Regions from separate parts of the Lysobacter humi (ex Lee et al. 2017) genome, predicted to be linked through region 4. Evidence: predicted binding sites of a transcription regulator. Region 4 holds the regulator's gene; each other region holds the start of a gene.
The links. The regulator FliA, encoded in region 4, starts transcription of late flagellar genes. The targets are predictions, from matches to a motif close to TAAAGTTTNNCNNNCNNNGGCCGATAA.

Region 1: a site for FliA is predicted at 1,968-1,994, ahead of ACYVJJ_RS12050 (HD-GYP domain-containing protein). Genes of this name have one in related genera too.
Region 2: a site for FliA is predicted at 1,968-1,994, ahead of motA (flagellar motor stator protein MotA). Genes of this name have one in related genera too.
Region 3: a site for FliA is predicted at 1,816-1,842, ahead of ACYVJJ_RS07410 (GGDEF domain-containing protein). Genes of this name have one in related genera too.

Annotation. Positions count from the first base shown of each region.
Region 1 is NZ_BAAGTR010000012.1:215,524-219,711, reverse strand. It holds gene gyrA (DNA gyrase subunit A) at 1-1,905, shown strand, start outside; gene ACYVJJ_RS12050 (HD-GYP domain-containing protein) at 2,140-3,384, shown strand; gene ACYVJJ_RS12045 (putative bifunctional diguanylate cyclase/phosphodiesterase) at 3,387-4,188, shown strand, end outside.
Region 2 is NZ_BAAGTR010000009.1:61,639-65,826, reverse strand. It holds gene ACYVJJ_RS07110 (hypothetical protein) at 1-49, shown strand, start outside; gene motB (flagellar motor protein MotB) at 54-1,055, opposite strand; gene motA (flagellar motor stator protein MotA) at 1,063-1,923, opposite strand; gene ACYVJJ_RS07095 (BON domain-containing protein) at 2,102-2,686, shown strand; gene ACYVJJ_RS07090 (hypothetical protein) at 3,036-3,338, shown strand; gene ACYVJJ_RS07085 (DUF72 domain-containing protein) at 3,460-4,188, shown strand, end outside.
Region 3 is NZ_BAAGTR010000009.1:117,708-121,895, reverse strand. It holds gene ACYVJJ_RS07420 (Crp/Fnr family transcriptional regulator) at 1-316, shown strand, start outside; gene ACYVJJ_RS07415 (hypothetical protein) at 316-555, shown strand; gene ACYVJJ_RS07410 (GGDEF domain-containing protein) at 602-1,780, opposite strand; gene ACYVJJ_RS07405 (excinuclease ABC subunit UvrA) at 1,923-4,188, opposite strand, start outside.
Region 4 is NZ_BAAGTR010000015.1:19,901-24,088, reverse strand. It holds gene ACYVJJ_RS14985 (chemotaxis protein CheA) at 1-876, opposite strand, end outside; gene ACYVJJ_RS14980 (protein phosphatase CheZ) at 880-1,500, opposite strand; gene cheY (chemotaxis response regulator CheY) at 1,497-1,889, opposite strand; gene ACYVJJ_RS14970 (RNA polymerase sigma factor FliA) at 2,108-2,887, opposite strand; gene ACYVJJ_RS14965 (MinD/ParA family protein) at 2,884-3,756, opposite strand; gene ACYVJJ_RS14960 (AAA family ATPase) at 3,743-4,188, opposite strand, start outside.

The sequences.
Region 1 (4,188 bases), on a different contig from region 4:
CCCTACCAGGTGAACAAGGCGCGGTTGATCGAGAAGATCGCCGAACTGGTGAAGGAGAAGCGCCTCGAGGGCATCAGTGAGTTGCGCGACGAGTCCGACAAGGACGGCATGCGCATCTACATCGAGGTCAAGCGCGGCGAGTCGGCCGACGTGGTACTCAACAACCTCTATCAGCAGACGCAGATGGAGTCGGTGTTCGGCATCAACATGGTCGCGCTCATCGACGGCCGCCCGCGCGTGCTGAACCTCAAGGAGATCCTCGAGGCCTTCGTGCGTCACCGCCGCGAGGTCGTCACCCGCCGCACGATCTACGACCTGCGCAAGGCCCGCGCGCGCGCCCACATCTTGGAAGGCCTCACGGTCGCGCTCGCCAACATCGACGAGATGATCGACCTGATCAAGACGTCGGCGAACCCGGTGGAGGCGCGTGAGCGCATGCTCGCCCGCACGTGGGAACCGGGGCTCGTCAGCGCGCTGCTGTCGGCCGCCGGTGCGGATGCGTCGCGCCCGGACGACCTGCCCAACGGCGTCGGTCTGGTCGACGAGAACGGCACGTCGCGCTACCAGCTCACCGAGACGCAGGCGCAGCAGATCCTCGAGATGCGCCTGCACCGCCTGACCGGGTTGGAGCAGGAGAAGCTCACCGACGAGTACAAGGAGCTGCTGGAGACGATCCGCGCCCTGATCGAGATCCTCGTCAACCCCGACCGCCTGCGCGAGGTGATCCGCACCGAGCTGCTGGAGCTGAAGGAAGAGTTCGGCGACGCGCGCCGCAGCGAGATCCGCGAGAGTGAGGAAGACCTTGACATCCTCGACCTGATCGCGCCGGAAGACGTGGTGGTCACGCTCTCGCACGCCGGCTACGCCAAGCGCCAGCCGGTGGCGGCCTATCGCGCGCAGAAGCGCGGCGGCCGCGGTCGCAATGCCGCCAAGACGAAGGACGAGGACTTCATCGACCAGTTGTGGCTGGTGAATACGCACGACACGCTGCTCACGTTCACGAGCACCGGTCGCGTGTTCTGGCTGCCGGTGCACCAGTTGCCCGAGGCGGGCCCGACGTCGCGCGGCCGTCCGATCATCAACTGGATCCCGCTGGAAGCCGGCGAGCAGGTGCAGGCCGTGGTGCCGGTGCGCGAGTACACCGAAGGCCAGTTCGTCTTCTTCGCCACGCGCAATGGCACGGTCAAGAAGACACCGCTCACCGAGTTCGCGTTCCGGCTGGCGCGCGGCAAGATCGCCATCTCGCTCGACGAGGGCGATGCGCTCGTCAACGCCGAGCTGACCGACGGCACGCGCGACATCATGCTGTTCGCGAGCAACGGCAAGGGCGTGCGCTTTGCCGAGTCCGAGGTGCGCCCGATGGGCCGCACCGCCACCGGCGTGCGCGGCATGCGCCTGGCCGAGGGCGAGGAGGGCAGCGACGGCGCGAAGGTGGTCAGCCTGATCGTGGTCGACGGCGAGGGCGACATCCTCACCGCCAGCGAGCGCGGCTTCGGCAAGCGCACGCCGCTCGACGAGTACCCGCGCAAGGGCCGTGGCACGCAGGGCGTGATCGCACTGAAGACCACGGACCGCAACGGCGAGCTCGTCGGCGCGATCCAGCTCAGCGATCACCACGAGGTGCTGCTCATCTCCGACCGCGGCACTCTGGTGCGCACGCGAGCGTCCGAGATCTCGCAGGTGAGCCGCAACACGCAGGGCGTCACGCTGATCAAGCTGGCCGCCGACGAGTGCTTGCAGGCGATCGAGCGCGTGGACGTGTCGCTGGAAGAGGACGACGAAATGCTCAGCGGCCCCGCGGTGCCGGTCGAGGGCGATGTCGATCCGTCGATCGACGAGCACGTGCTGATCGTCGCCGGCCACGATCCGGATGCAGCGGGCACCGGCGAGGGTCTTGCGGACTGATTGGCCGCTGCGATTGATCGACCCCGGAGCCCGGCACCTGCCGGGCTCCGTGTTTGCGGGCCTCAAGCCGGCGTTGCACGGGCCGTTAACGTCCCCGGATCCGGGGGGAATTCGAGTGGTGCGAGGCAGGCGGCCAGCAGGGGCATTGCGCCATGGCGCGCGGGCGGGTGTGCCCGCGCGGGCGCTGCGCCGTCGTCGCCACGCCGCACCGGTCCGGTCCGTCGGGGACGCACGATGGCCGTGACCGAGCCGTTCTCCCAGGAGCTGCGCATCGCGGTGGCGGGGCTGGAAGTCGGGATGTTCGTCTCACGCCTCGACCGGTCGTGGATCGGCTCGGGGTTTCCGCTCGAAGGCGTGCTGCTGCTTCGCGAGGTCGATCTCGACCGCCTGCGCGCGCTGTGCCGGCACGTCTATGTCGACGTGGTGCGTGGCAAGGCGCCGGCATTGCGCCACGTCGTGCTGGAAAGCGAGGTCGAGCTGCCGCCCGCACCTCCCGTGGTGCGGGACGGGCGCGAATGGGTGCCCGCACAGCTGTTCGGCCCCGAGCTCTCGCGGGCCGAGCAGGCGCACGAGGGCCTGCAGGCCGGCATCCGCGAGGTCATGGAGGAGGTGCGCAGCGGCGGCAAGCTCGACGCGGACAAGCTCGCGCAGGGCGTCGACCTGATGCTCGACTCGATCACCCGCAATCCGCTCGCGCTGCCCTGGGTGATGGAGATGCGCCGCAAGGGCGACTACGTCTACCAGCATGCGCTGGCCTGCTCGATCTGGGCGGCGACGTTCGGCTGCCACCTGGGCCTGGAGCGCGAGGACCTGCGCGAGCTCTCGCTCGGGGCATTGCTGTGCGACGTTGGGAAGGTGCGCCTGCCCCAGGCATTGCTCGTCAAGCCCGGACCGCTCAGCGAGCACGAGATCGCACGCCTGCGCAGCCACGTCGCCGAGGGCTGCAAGATCCTCGACGCCGGCGGCGGGTTCCCGCGCCGCGTGCGCGACATGGTCGCCAGCCATCACGAGCGCTTCGACGGCAGCGGCTATCCCGACGGCCTCAGGGGCGGCGCGATCCCGCTCTTCGCGCGCATCGCCGGGCTCGTCGACAGCTATGACGCGATGATCAGCGTGCGGCCCTATGCCGCGAGCCGGTCGCCGCACCAGGCGGTGATGGAGCTCTACGACGCACGCGACCGGCTCTTCCAGTCCGAGCTCGTCGAGCAGTTCATCCGCACCTGCGGCATCTATCCGACCGGCTCGCTGGTCGAGCTCACCGACGGGACGGTCGGCGTCGTCGTGTCGGTGGATTCGCTCAAGCGCCTGAAGCCCCGCGTCATGCTGATCCTCGGGGCGGACAAGCGCCCCCTTGCGGAATTCACCCTGGTCGACCTCGCCGATGTCGAGGTGGACGCCGACGGCCGCCCGCTCGGCGTGCGCGGCGGCCTGCCGCAGGGCGCGTACGGCATCGACCGCGCCGCGCTGTTCCTGGACTGACCGTGCAGATCGACGACGAGGTCACCGGCCTGCGCTCGCGGCAGGGGTTCATGCCGCTGCTGGGCCGGCAGGTGGTGGCCGCGTGCGAGCACAAGTCGGCGATGGCGCTGCTGGTGGTGGACATCGAAGGCTTCGTGCAGGTGAACGGCCTGCACGGCTACCGGGTGGGCGACGAGATGCTTCGTCACCTCGCTGCGCAGCTGAAGGCCGTTGCGCGGCGGCAGGACTTCGTGGCGCGCATCGGTGACGACCGCTTCGCGCTGCTGCTGACCGGCATGTTCAATCGCGGGCACGTCGAGCTCGCGGTGCAGAAGCTGTTCCGCCTGCTCGACGTTCCGCTGCAGGCGTCAACCGTGCGACTGCACGTGCCCGTCAGCATCGGCATCGCGATGTGTCCGCTGCACGCGACGCATGCCGAGCACCTGCTGCGGCGCGCGGAGGCGGCCCTGCTGCGTGCCCGCCGCGATGGCCTGCGCCATGCGTTCGCGCCGGATGCCGACGCCGACCTCGACATCTCCGACCTGTGGGACCTGGAACTGCAGCTGGGCGGCGCGATCGAGCGCGGCGAGATGCAGCTCGCCTTCCAGCCTAAAGTGCGTGTCGACGATCGTCGGCCGGAGGGCGCTGAGGCCTTGATGCGCTGGACCAGCCTCTCGCGCGGCGTGGTGTCGCCCGCGGTGTTCATCCCGGTCGCCGAGCGCGTCGGCCAGATCAAGAAGCTGACCGTCTGGGCACTCAACAGCGCGCTGCGCCAGGCGGCCCGTTGGCCGGCGGACGCCGTACCGCGCGTGGTGTCGGTGAACC
Region 2 (4,188 bases), on a different contig from region 4:
GCTGCCCGCGCAGGGCTATCGGTTCCGCGAGTCCAGCTGCCCGCCGTAGTGCGTCAGTGGATCTGCCGCGCCGCGATGCCCGCCTTGCGCACCGGCAGGCCGCCCGGTCGCGGCAGCGGCGCCGGATCGGCCGCGCGGCCATCGCCCGCCACGCGCGGCGCATCGCTCTGCGCAGCCGCGCGCTCGGCCTCCTGGCTCAGCACGACGAGGCTGATGCGGCGGTTCTTCGGATCCGCCGGATCCTGCTTGTTGAAGGGCACCGAATCGGCAAGGCCGACGATGCGCGCGAGCTTGCCCGCGCCGTAGCCGCCTTCGATCAGGGCGCGGCGCGCGGCGTTCGCGCGCTCGGCCGACAGCTCCCAGTTGCTGTAGCCGATCCTGGCGCTGTAGGGCGTCACGTCGGTATGGCCCGCGATGGCCACGCGGTTGGGTACCTGGTCGAGGTAGGCCGCGAGCTCGATCAGGATCTGCCGCGTGTAGCCCTTCAGCTCGGGCGAACCGAGGTCGAACATCGGGCGGTTGAGCGCGTCGATGATCTGGATGCGCAGCCCCTCGGGCGTGATGTCGATCAGCAGCTGGTCCTTGAACGGCGCCATCGCCTGGCTGGCGGCGATCGCCTTGTTGAGCTTGACGCGCAGCTCCTCGAGCTTCTGCTTGTCCTGCTTTTCCTGCGCGGCGGACTTCGCGTCCTGCTTCTCCTGCCCCGTCTTGCCGCTGCCGATCCCGGGGATCTTCGCGTCGCCCGCGCCCGGCGGATTGCGCACCTGCGAGAAGATCTTGACCGGCGAATCGCCCGCGCCGCCCGGGCCCATGCGCCCCGGCACGGCGGTACTGGTCTTGCCCTGCACGGCGCTCGGGTTCTTGAAGTAGTCGGCGATGCCGCCGAGCTTCTCCTCGGGCGTGCTGGTGACCAGCCACATCACCATGAAGAAGGCCATCATCGCGGTCACGAAGTCGGCGTAGGCGACCTTCCACGAGCCGCCGTGGTGGCCGCCGCCACCGCCCTTCTTCTTGCGCACGATGATGATCGGCGCCTGCGGCTGTTGGGCGGCCATCGTCGCGTCAGCCCTTCGCGGCCTTGAGGTCGGCCTCGAGGTCCTGGAACGTCGGGCGCACGTCGGAGAACAGCAGCTTGCGCGCGAACTCGATCGCCACGCTCGGCGCATAGCCGCGCAACGAGGCGATCAGCGCCATCTTCACCACCTCGAAGGCCTTCCCGTCCTCGTGCGCGCGGTTCTCCATCGCGCTCGCGATCGGGCCGACGAAGCCGTAGGACACGAGGATGCCGAGGAACGTGCCCACCAGCGCGGAGGCCACCTTCTGGCCGATCTCGGCCGGTGGCGCACTACCGACGATGGACATGGTGTTGATGATGCCCAGCACCGCCGCGACGATGCCGAAGCCCGGCAGCGCGTCGCCGACCTTCTGCACCGAATGGGCCGGTTCCAGCGCTTCGTGGTGGTGCGTCTCCAGCTCGTACTCGAGCAGGGATTCGAGCTCGTGCGGCGCCAGGTTCCCGCCCACGATCAGACGCAGGCAGTCGGTGATGAAGTCGACCATGTGGTGGTCGCCCAGCACCTTCGAATACTTCTGGAAGACGGCGCTGTCCTTCGGATTCTCGATATGTGCCTCGATGGCCATCATGCCTTCGCGGCGCATCTTCACCAGCAGCTCGTAGATGAGCTTGAGCAGGTCGATGTAGTCCTCGCGCTTGTACTTCGGGCCGCCGAAGACACCCTTGATGCCGGCGAGAGACGCCTTGATGACCTTCATTGGCGTGGCGATGATCCACGAGCCGAGCGCGGCGCCGCAGATCACGATGATCTCGTTGACGTGCCACAGCGCCATGATCTGGCCGCCGACCATCATGAAGCCACCGAGCACGCTGCCGATGACCACGACGGCACCGATGATCAGGTACATCCCTGTAACTCCTGCGACGACGGGGGAACGCTTCGACCCCTTTCCTATCGGCCTGTGACGGGCGTCCTTTAACCGCCCGGGAAGCGGCCGTTGGCTGCCTTGTTCACGATGTTGGCGCGCCGGTCACGACGCGCGGCCTAGCCTGCGGCATCCGCTCACGCATGCCGGAGACGCAGCCATGACGCGACACGATTCCCACGCACGGGAAGGCACGAACCGTGACTTCGGTGCACGCCAGTACGAGAACATGCCCTCGGTCACCGACCACCAGGGCGGCGAGTCGCGGCGCGACGATTCCTTCGGCCCGCCCGAGCTCGGAGGCCCGCTCGACGCGCACCGCGCCGGCGACCGCCTCGCCGATGCCGAGGGCCGCTCGATCGGCGAGAGCACGCACCGTGCGATGCGGCGCGGCCGCGGCCCGAAGAACGCCACCCGCTCGGACTCGCTGATCGCCGAGGAGCTCAACGAGCGCTTCATGGACGACGACCTGCTCGACGCGAGCGAGATCCTGCTGCGCGTCGAGAATGGGCACGTCCTGCTGACCGGCGAGGTGCCCGAGCGCTGGATGAAGCACCGCGCCGAGGACATTGCCGACGCGGTGCGCGGCGTCGCCGACGTCGAGAACCGCATCCGCGTCGACAACGGCGGGGCCTCGTTCGGCACCGGCGGTGCGGTGCGTAGCGGGCTCAACCAGCCCGGCAGCGGCTTTTCCAGCTCGCCGCCCAACGAGGACTGGAAGGCACCCGACAACCGCGTCGACTGACCGGTCCCGCGCCTTCGAAACGCCCGCAGCGATGCGGGCGTTTCGCTTTGTGGGCCGACCGCGCCCGGGGTCGCGGCGCGGACGCTTTCGGCGGTGACGTCCCGGTGGATTCGGCCAGGGCGCAAGCCTGCGATCCACCCGTCGCTCGACGGTGCGACGCGCTCGATCGAATTGAGAAAACGCCGCGCCCGCCCGCCCGCCGCGCCTCTATGCGCGTGCGGCGCAGCTCGCATTCAGCTGCGCCGCACGCGTGCGCTGAATCGTTCCGTCGACGCGCTTTTCCATCACGCAGCCTTTGCCGCAGCGTGCCTAGCCTCGAAACCGCCCCCGTTTTCGATGGACGAATTCCATGCCTGTGATGCGTATGCGCGTGACCGGAAGCGACGACCACGCCCGCGCCATCGGCAACCTGCTCTCGAGCATCGATGGCATCGAGCACGTCGAGGAAGTCGCCGACCTGATGCCCCGGATGGACGATGACGATTCGAGCTCCGCCGGCCTGCCCGACGACCACGGCGCCCCGGTCCACGAGCTCGAGATCGAGGCGCCGAACGACTACACGGCGCGCCGCGTGCGCGATGCCGTCGAAGCGCTCGCCTTCGATCTCGACGTGCTGATCGAGTTCGAGAACGACGACGACTGGAACAGCTGACCGGAGACGCCTTGCACACGATCGTGCTGACGCTGGCCTGCACCGCCTCCCCGAAGCGGGAGGTGGCACGGCGTCGGTCTGCAGGTGGACCGCTGCAGCGGCGCGAAGGAGTCGCCTGACCATGCACGGCCGACCGCACGAAGTGCTGCTGTCGGACCGCACGCCCCGCTTCGAGCCGGCCGTGCCGCCCCCCGGGGTGATCGGCTCCGGCGTTCCGGCAGTCGACGGCATCCGCATCGGTGTCGGGGGCTGGACCTATGCGCCGTGGCGCCACACGTTCTATCCGCAGGGCCTGGTCACGCGCCGCGAGCTCGAGTTCGCGAGCCGCCGGTTCAGTTCGATCGAGATCAACGGCACCTTCTACGGCGCGCGGCGTGCATCTGAATACGCGCAGTGGCGGCAGCAGACGCCGCCCGGTTTCGTGTTCTCGGTGAAGGCGCCGCAGCACATCACCCAGCGGGGCCCGCTCGCGCGGTGCGGCAAGGCGGCGTGGGCCTTCCTCAACGGCGGCCTCGCCGAACTGGGCGACCGCCTGGGCCCGGTGCTCTGGCACATGCCGCCGAGCCGCGTCTTCGATGCCGACGACCTCGCCGCCTTCCTCGACCTGCTGCCGCGCACGCTCGACGGCCGCCCCCTGCGGCACGTGATCGAGCCGAGCCACCCGAGCTTCCTCGATCCGGCCTACGTGGAGGTGGCACGCGGATTCGGCGCCGGCACCGTCTTCACCGACGCGCCCGAGCTGCCCGCGCTCGGCGATGTCACCGGTCGCATCGTCTACGTTCGCCTGATGCGCTCGCGTGTGGACCTGGCGGACGGGTATACCGCCGACGAGCTCGATGCATGGCTCCGT
Region 3 (4,188 bases), on a different contig from region 4:
GGCGCAGACCGCGGTCTGCAACCGCCACCATTCCGTCGAGAAGCAGCTCTGCCGCTGGCTGCTGCTGTGCCACGACCGCATCGGCAGCGACGAGCTGCAGCTCACCCAGGAGACCATCGCGGCGCGCCTGGGCGTGCGGCGCGAAGGCGTCACCGAAGCCGCGCGGCGCCTGCAGGACCTCGGCCTGATCCGCTACTCGCGCGGTCGCATCTCGATCGTCGATCGTGCCGGCCTGGAGCGCCAGTCCTGCGAGTGCTACGCCGTGGTGCGCGCCGAATACGACCGCCTGCTGCCGCCCGCGCTGGCGACGGCCTGATGGAGCTCTGCGTCTACAGCGGCGCCGGCGGCGTGCTCGTCTTTGTGCCCGAGCCCTGCCGGCCGCCGCTCGAGGCGGAACAGTCGTTCGGCCCGCTGCATGAGCAGGGGCGCATGCGCGCTGAAACCACGAGCGCGTGGGCCGGCATTCTGGAGCAGATCGACCGGCACCTGTTCGCCGTGGTGTCGCCCGACGCCGTCGAAGGCCTGCTCCACGGATCGCGGGATCCCGCGACCTAGGCCACGCGCCGCGGCTCGCGCCGCGATCCGCGCGATATCCAGCGAATCAATGCACCGTGCGCGCCGCGGCATGCACGCGGTTGCGTCCGTGCTGCTTGGCCGCGTACATCGCCTGGTCGGCGCGCAGCACGAGGCTGGAGACGTCGTCGTCGGGCTGGAGGGCGGCGACACCGGCCGAGAAGGTCAGCGGCCGCGACGCCGCATCGATGCCGCGCGTGGCCTGGAGCAGGGATTCGACGCGCGTGACCGCCTGCGGCAGCGTCAGCCCGAGCATCACGATGAGGAACTCCTCGCCGCCCCAGCGCCCCATCAGGTCGGTGTCGCGCAGGTGCATCCGCGCGTGGTCGGCGAAGGTCCACAGCACCGCATCGCCCTGCGCATGGCCGAGCGAGTCGTTGATCTGCTTGAAGTGGTCGATGTCGATCACGGCGACGCAGAAGCCCGTGCCGCAGGCCCCGGCCGAGCCGCGCAGGCCTTCGAGGCGTTGCATCATCGAGCGGCGGTTCGGCAGGCCCGTCAGTTCATCGGTGGTGGCGAGGCGCTGGACCTCCGCGAGCGCCTGCCGCAGCCGCTCCCCCTTGTCACGCAGCGAAGACCGCAGCGCGGACAGGCGCGCGGCGACGACCGCGAACGCCGAGAGCAGCACCACGGACATCACCAGGTTGATGACGTCGAGCGGAAGGCTCGCGGCCGGCGGCTCGTCGCCGGAGGGCGCGAGGCCGAGGATGTGCGCGCCCGTCACCGCGACGAGGCTCAGCGAGGCGAACAGCGCGAGCCCGACGATCCTCCGCCGCGGCAGCGCGAACGCTCCGAACGCGAAGATCAGCAGCAACGGAAAGAGCGTCACGGTCCGGATCGGGCCGCAGATCAGGTAGCCCCAGCAGACCGCGACGATCGCCATCGCGATCTGCCATTCGGTGAGCGCCGGGTCGCGCAGGCGCTCGCTCCAGCCACTGCGCAGCGCGACGTAGGCGGTGACGATGCCGCTCGCCACGAAGGCCGCCCACGGCACGAGATGCGCGGCGCGCATCCAGCCGTGGTCGATGCCCCAGACCATCAGCGCGGCGGCCGCGGCGTACACGCCGCCGGCGGTCACCCATTGCAGCAGGCGGATGCGGCGTCGCGGATCACGCCCGGCGACGAGCGCGAGCACGCGCTCGCGCCCGCCGGGGCCGCGCGGGCGACCGGGCGCCGGGGTCTCGGCGATGCTGCGGCTCGTAATCACGGGGCTCCGGGCCGACCCGGTCGGGTCACGCGCCATTATCGGCAGGCGCCGACCCGATCTTGAGACGGGCGTCGCAGGTCGCGAGGCGCGTACCCGCAGGGCCCCCTACGCTGCGGATCCGCGGGACGGCCCGGGGCACCCTTCACGTTCCGAGTGCGCGCGCCAGATAGGGCGCCGTACGGCTGTCGCTCGCACGCGCGATGTCCCCGGGCGTTCCGCAGGCCACCAGTCGCCCGCCCTGCTCGCCCGCACCCGGCCCGACGTCGATCACCCAGTCAGCCTGCGCCACCACCCGCATCTCGTGCTCGACGAGCACCACGGTGCCGCCGGCGTCGACCAGCCCGTGCAGCTGCGTCATCAGGCGATCGACATCGGCGGGGTGCAGGCCGGTCGTCGGCTCGTCGAGCACGTAGAGTGCGCGGCCGCGCTGGCTGCGCTGCAGCTCGGTGGCGAGCTTGATGCGCTGCGCCTCGCCGCCGGAGAGTTCCGTGGCGGGCTGTCCGAGGCGCAGGTAACCGAGGCCAATGTCGCGCAAGAGCTCGAGCGGGCGCCGGATGGCGGGCTCATCGGCGAAGAACTCCGCAGCTTCCTCGACGCTCATCGCGAGGACGTCCGCGATCGAGCGCTCGCGCCATCTCACCTTGAGCGTGGCCTCGTTGTAGCGCGCGCCGTGGCACGTCGGGCACGGCGCGTACACGCTGGGCATGAAGAGCAGCTCGACGCTGACGAAGCCCTCGCCCTCGCACGTCTCGCAACGGCCCTTGGCGACATTGAACGAGAAGCGCCCGGCATCGAAGCGCCGGCGGCGCGCCTCGGGCGTGGCCGCGAACAGCTTGCGGACGTGGTCGAAGAGCCCGGTGTAGGTCGCGAGGTTCGAGCGCGGCGTGCGGCCGATGGGCTTCTGGTCCACACGAACGAGGCGGCGCACAAGCTCGAGATCGCCGTCGAGATGGCCCTGCGTGCGCGTCTCCACGACCGGGCCCGCGGCCTCGTCGGCCGCATCGTGCTCGTCCTCCGGCTCGTGGCCGAGATGCCCGCAGACGAGCTCGACGAGCGCCTGGCTCACCAGGCTCGACTTCCCCGAGCCCGATACGCCCGTCACCGCGGTAAGCACGCCGAGCGGAATGCGCGCATCGAGGCCATGCAGGTTGTTGCGATGGATGCCGCGCAGCTCGAGCCAGCCGGTCGGCCTGCGCGGCGTGCGCATGGGCACCGTGTCCCCGGCGAACAGGTAGCGCGCGGTGCTCGACTCGGCCACGTTGCGCAGCCCGTCGGGCACGCCGCTGTAGAGGATGCGGCCGCCGCGCTCGCCGGCACCGGGGCCGACGTCGACCAGCCAGTCCGCGCGCCGCATGGTCTCGAGATCGTGCTCGACGACGAACAGCGAATTGCCTGCACGACGCAGCGCGTCGAGCGCATCGAGCAGCGCTTCGCCGTCGGCAGGATGCAGGCCTGCGGTCGGCTCGTCGAGCACATAGACGACGCCGAACAGGTTCGAGCGGATCTGCGTGGCCAGGCGCAGGCGCTGCAGTTCGCCGGGCGAGAGCGTGGGCGTGCTCCGGTCCATCGAGAGGTAGCCGAGCCCGAGGCCCTGCAAGGTGCCGATACGCGCGATGAGATCGGCGGCGATCCGCTGCGCGGCAAGGCGCTTTTCCTCCGACAGCTCGGGCGTGCGATGCACGTCGGGCGCCGCGGCGTGCGTCGCGTGGCCGGCGGCGCCGCGGCGCGCGCGATCGCGTTTCGTCGCCTCGCGCCCTCGCGCGCTCTCGCCTGCACCGGCGACGGGTGCCGTCTCGAAGCGTCCGTCGGCGATCGGCTGCAGCAACGCGGCGACGCGGTCGAACGACATCCGGGACAGCGTGCCGATGTCGACGCCGGCGAACGTCACGCCCAGCGCCTCGCGGCGCAGGCGCTTGCCGTCGCAGACCGGGCACAGGCTGCCGACCATGTAGCGCGAGACGCGGCGCTTCATGAGCGCACTCTGCGTGGTGGCGAACGTATGCAGTACGTACCGGCGCGCGCCCATGAAGGTGCCCATGTAGGCGGGCTCCAGCTTCTTCTTCAGAGCAGCGCGCGTCTCGGCGGGCGTGAAGCCGGGGTAGACCGGCGCGGTGGGCTGTTCCTCGGTGAAGAGGATCCAGTCGCGCTCCGTCTTCGGCAGGTCCTTCCACGGGCGGTCGACGTCATAGCCGAGCGTGACCAGGATGTCGCGCAGGTTCTGGCCATGCCAGGCCGGCGGCCACGCCGCGATCGCCTTCTCGCGGATGCTCAGCGACGGGTCGGGCACCATCGAGGCCTCGGTCACCTCGTACACGTGCCCCAGGCCGTGGCAGTGCGGGCAGGCGCCCTGCGGCGTGTTCGGCGAGAAGTCCTCGGCATAGAGCATCGCCTGCCCGGGCGGATAGTGG
Region 4 (4,188 bases):
GCGGGCGAGCTTGGGAAAGCGAGAGAACACGCGGCCGACCGGCTGCATGCGCGCGGTCATCACCGCCGACTGCAGGCGCGAGGTCGCGGCGTCGAGCGCCGTCACCGCGCGGTCGAGGTCCTCGTCGCGCAGGCGCGGGCGGATCGTCTTCAGACGGTTGCGCGCCAGCACGAGCTCGCCGACGAGGTTGACCATCGCGTCCAGGCGGCGCACGTCCACGCGCACCGTCGTCTCGCCGGCATCGTTCGCGGCCGGGCTGCGGCGTCCACCGGCCACCGGCTCGGGACGCGCGACAGGCGCCGGCTGCGGCGCCGGCACGATCGCGACCGGCGCGGCGACAGGCACCGGCTCGGCCACCGGCAGCGTGGTCGGCAACGCGCCCTTGCCATGCAGGCTGTCGAGCAGGGCGTCGAAGTCGAGATCGTCGAGGTTCTCCGGCATCTCGACCGTCGCGGCCTTCGGTGCCGCGCCGGGAGAGGCCGGAGAAGCCCCGTCGATGTGCATGCTGTCCAGCAGGAAGTGCGGGACGGCGGGAAGCTCGCGGCCGTTGGCCACGCAGTCGAGCATGTCGGCGAGCAGGTCGAGCGCCTGCTGCGCGCCGTCGAAGGCCATGGCGTCGAGCGGCAGTTGGCCGTTGCGCGCGACGTCGAGGCGGTCCTCGACGGCGTGGCAGAGCGTGACCATCGGCGCGAAGTCCAGGAAGCCGGCGCCGCCCTTGACCGTGTGGAAGCCGCGGAAGACGGTGTTGAGCGCGTCGCGGTCTTCGGGCGCGCGCTCGAGCACGACCATCTGCTCACCGAGCTGGTCGATGATCTCGCGGGCTTCGATGATGAAGTCCGCGCGGATGTCCGAGGCGCCGCCGTCGAGACCGCCCATCGCTCAGAGCCCCAGTTCCGCGAGCAGGTCGTCGGCGCCGTCCTGCGTGGCCGGCGTCGGATCGAGGCCGGCCAGCGACGGCCCGGTGCCGCGGTTGCCGTTGTTGAGTTGCAGCGGCTCCTGCGCGGCGACGATGTCACCGAGGCCCGCGTGCACCGCGCGCACCAGCTCCACCACGCGCAGGATGATCTGCCCGGTGAGGTCCTGGTAGCCCTGAGCGAGCGTCATTTCGGAAAAACGGGTACGCAGCCCGGCGAGTGCTTCGCGCTGCGCATCGTCCTGCGGCTCCGGCAGCGCGCCCAGCAGGCGGCCGCATTCATCGATCAGGTCGAGCGTGCGCATGCTCGAGGTCTCGGTGAGGTGCACCACGTGCTCGAGGCGCGCGCAGGCGTCCGGCAGCGAGGCCGCGCCCGCACCGCGGCCGTCGTCGCCCAGCGCCGAGGCGAGCTCGCGCGCGAGCCGCACGAAGCCCTGCACCAGCGGCTGCGTGCGCCATTCGATCAGCTCGTCGACGTTCGCGCGCCAGGCGGCGTTGTCGTCGTGCTCCAGCGCCCACAACGCGGCCTGCAGCTTGGCGATGACCGCGCTGCGTTCCGGCTCGGCGATGCCGGGCGCGGCGGTCATGCCGCGGCCTCGATGCGCTCGAAGATCTTGGCGAGCTTGTCGGCCAGGGTGCCCGCGGTGAACGGCTTGATCACGTAGCCGTTCACGCCGGCCTGCGCGGCCTCGATGATCTGCTCGCGCTTGGCTTCGGCCGTCACCATCAGCACCGGGATCTTGCACAGCGCGGCGTCGGCGCGGACGTTCTTGAGCAGGTCGATGCCCGGCATGCCAGGCATGTTCCAGTCGGTGATGACGAGGTCGAACTTGGCCTTGCGCAGCTCGACGAGCGCGCTGTTGCCGTCTTCGGCTTCGGTCGTGTTGAAGAAACCGAGGTCGTTGAGCAGGTTCTTCACGATGCGGCGCATCGTGGAGAAGTCGTCGACGATCAGGATCCTGATGTTCTTGTCCATGGGTGAGGGCTCTCCGCGTTCCTCAGTCTGCTATCGGCGTCGCGTGCCGGGTCTTGAGGGCGCCAGGAAGAAATTCGGTCGCGGTGTGTCCCGCCGCGTCGCCACGCGCTGCGTCACCCGCTCGCGGCGTTGGCGCTGGCCCGATGCCGCGCCTCTGCTCGATACCGCGTACTACACGACCCGTTCGCCGACCTTTCAGCCCGCGAACGTGATTTTCATCACGCCTGCGCCTGCTCCACCGCGGTGTCGCGCCAGTCACCCAGACGCCCGCGAAGCCGAAGCATCGCCTGGCCGTGGATCTGGCAGACGCGCGATTCGCTGATCGACAGCACCGCGCCGATCTCGCGCAGGTTCATCTCCTGCTCGTAGTAGAGCGAGAGCACGAGCTGCTCGCGCTCGGGCAGGTCGCCGATCGCCTCGCCGAGCGCCTGGCGGAACACGGTGTGCTCCAGCTCGCGGGCGGGGGTGAGGTTGCAGCTCGCGGCCAGCCGCGGCTCGCCGTCGAAGTCGTCCATCTGCTCGTCGAGCGAGAGCAGCTGGCCGCGCGAGGCGTCCTCGAGCATGTGGTGGTAGTCGTCGAGCGAGACGCCGAGCACCTGCGCGATCTCGTTCGCGTTCGCCGCGCGGCCGTTGGCCTGCTCGACCTGGCGCGTGGCGGCGACGACGTCGCGGTAGCGGCGATGCACGCTGCGCGGCACCCAGTCGCCCCGGCGGATCTCGTCGATCATCGCGCCGCGGATGCGGATGGAGGCATACGTCTCGAACGCCGCGCCCTGGTCGGCCTGGAAGTTCTTCGCGGCCTCGATCAGGCCGAGCATGCCGGCCTGTATGAGGTCGTCGACCTCGACGCTCGCCGGCAGCCGCGCGGCGAGGTGGTGCGCGATGCGGCGCACGAGCTCGCCGTGGCGGGTGACGATCGCGGTCGCGTCGAACGCTTCCGCGGTCTGCCGCGTGGCGCGGTACTGGTTGGCCTTCATGGCCGTCGCGGGGGTGCTCATGCGGTCGCGCTCCGGGCAGCGGGGATCAGGCGTTCCATGAAGAACTCCACGTGGCCGCGCGGGCCGGTCGGCGTCTGCCACTGGCCGGCGCGCTTGGCGATCTCGCGGAAGGCCATCGAGGCGGGCGCCGCGGGGAAGGCGTCGACGCAGGCTTCCTGGCGCTGGATCGCGCGGCGCAGCCACTCGTCGCGCGGGATCGCGCCGAGGTAGTTGAGGGTGACGTCGAGGAACTTCGAGGTGACGCGCTCGAGCTTCTCGAACAGCTGGCGGCCCTCGCTCGGATGGCCGACCTGGTTGGCGAGCACCTGCACGCGGGTGACGCCGCGCTCGCGCGAGAGCACCTTGATCAGCGCGTAGGCGTCGGTGACCGAGGCCGGCTCGTCGCAGACCACCACGATCACGTCCTGCGCGGCCTGGCAGAAGGTCAGCACGCTGTCGGAGATGCCGGCGGCGTTGTCGATGATCATCACGTCGATCGGCACGTCGAGCTGGCTGAAGGCGTGCACGAGGCCGACGTGCTGCGCCGGGGTCAGTTCGGTCATGTGGCGCTTGCCGCTCGCGGCGGGCACCACGAGCAGGCCGTTGGGGCCTTCGAGCAGCGTGTCGGCGAGGTCGCAGCGGCCGGCGAAGACATCGCTCAGGGTGAAGCGCGGCGACAGGCCGAGCATCACGTCGACGTTGGCGAGGCCGAGGTCGGTGTCGAGCAGCAGCGTGCGCTGGCCGGCGTTCTGGAGCGACATCGCCAGGTTGACGGAGACCGACGTCTTGCCGACGCCGCCCTTGCCGCTCGCGACAGCGATGACGCGGACGGGGCCCGGATCGTTCGCGGACACGCGCGCGGAGGAGGCGATGGGGTTAGGCGACGACATGGCGTTCCTCGGTGGCGAGCGGGTTGTCGGCGGCGCGACGGAGTTTTTCGAGCTGGAGGACCAGGCGGGAGGCGTCGGCGGCTTCGAGATCGGCCGGCACCTGCTGGCCTGCCGTGGTGTATGCAAGAGGCAGGCCATGCTTGATCGCGACCGAGAGCGCGCCGCCGAGGCGGCCGGTCTCGTCGAGCTTGGTCAGCACGACGGCTTCCGGCTGCGCCATGCGGTAGCGGCGCACGGCCTCCGCCATGTCCTGCGTCTGCAGGTTGGCGGGCAGCACGAGCAGGCTGCGCAGGTTGCGCGTGGCGCGCAGCCAGGTGACCTGGCCGAGCAGCGCCTTGTCGCGCGCGGCGTAGCCGGCGGTGTCGACCAGCACGAGCGGGTAGTCGACGAGCTGGTCGAGCGCGTCGGTGAGGCCTTCGGGGCCCTGCGCCT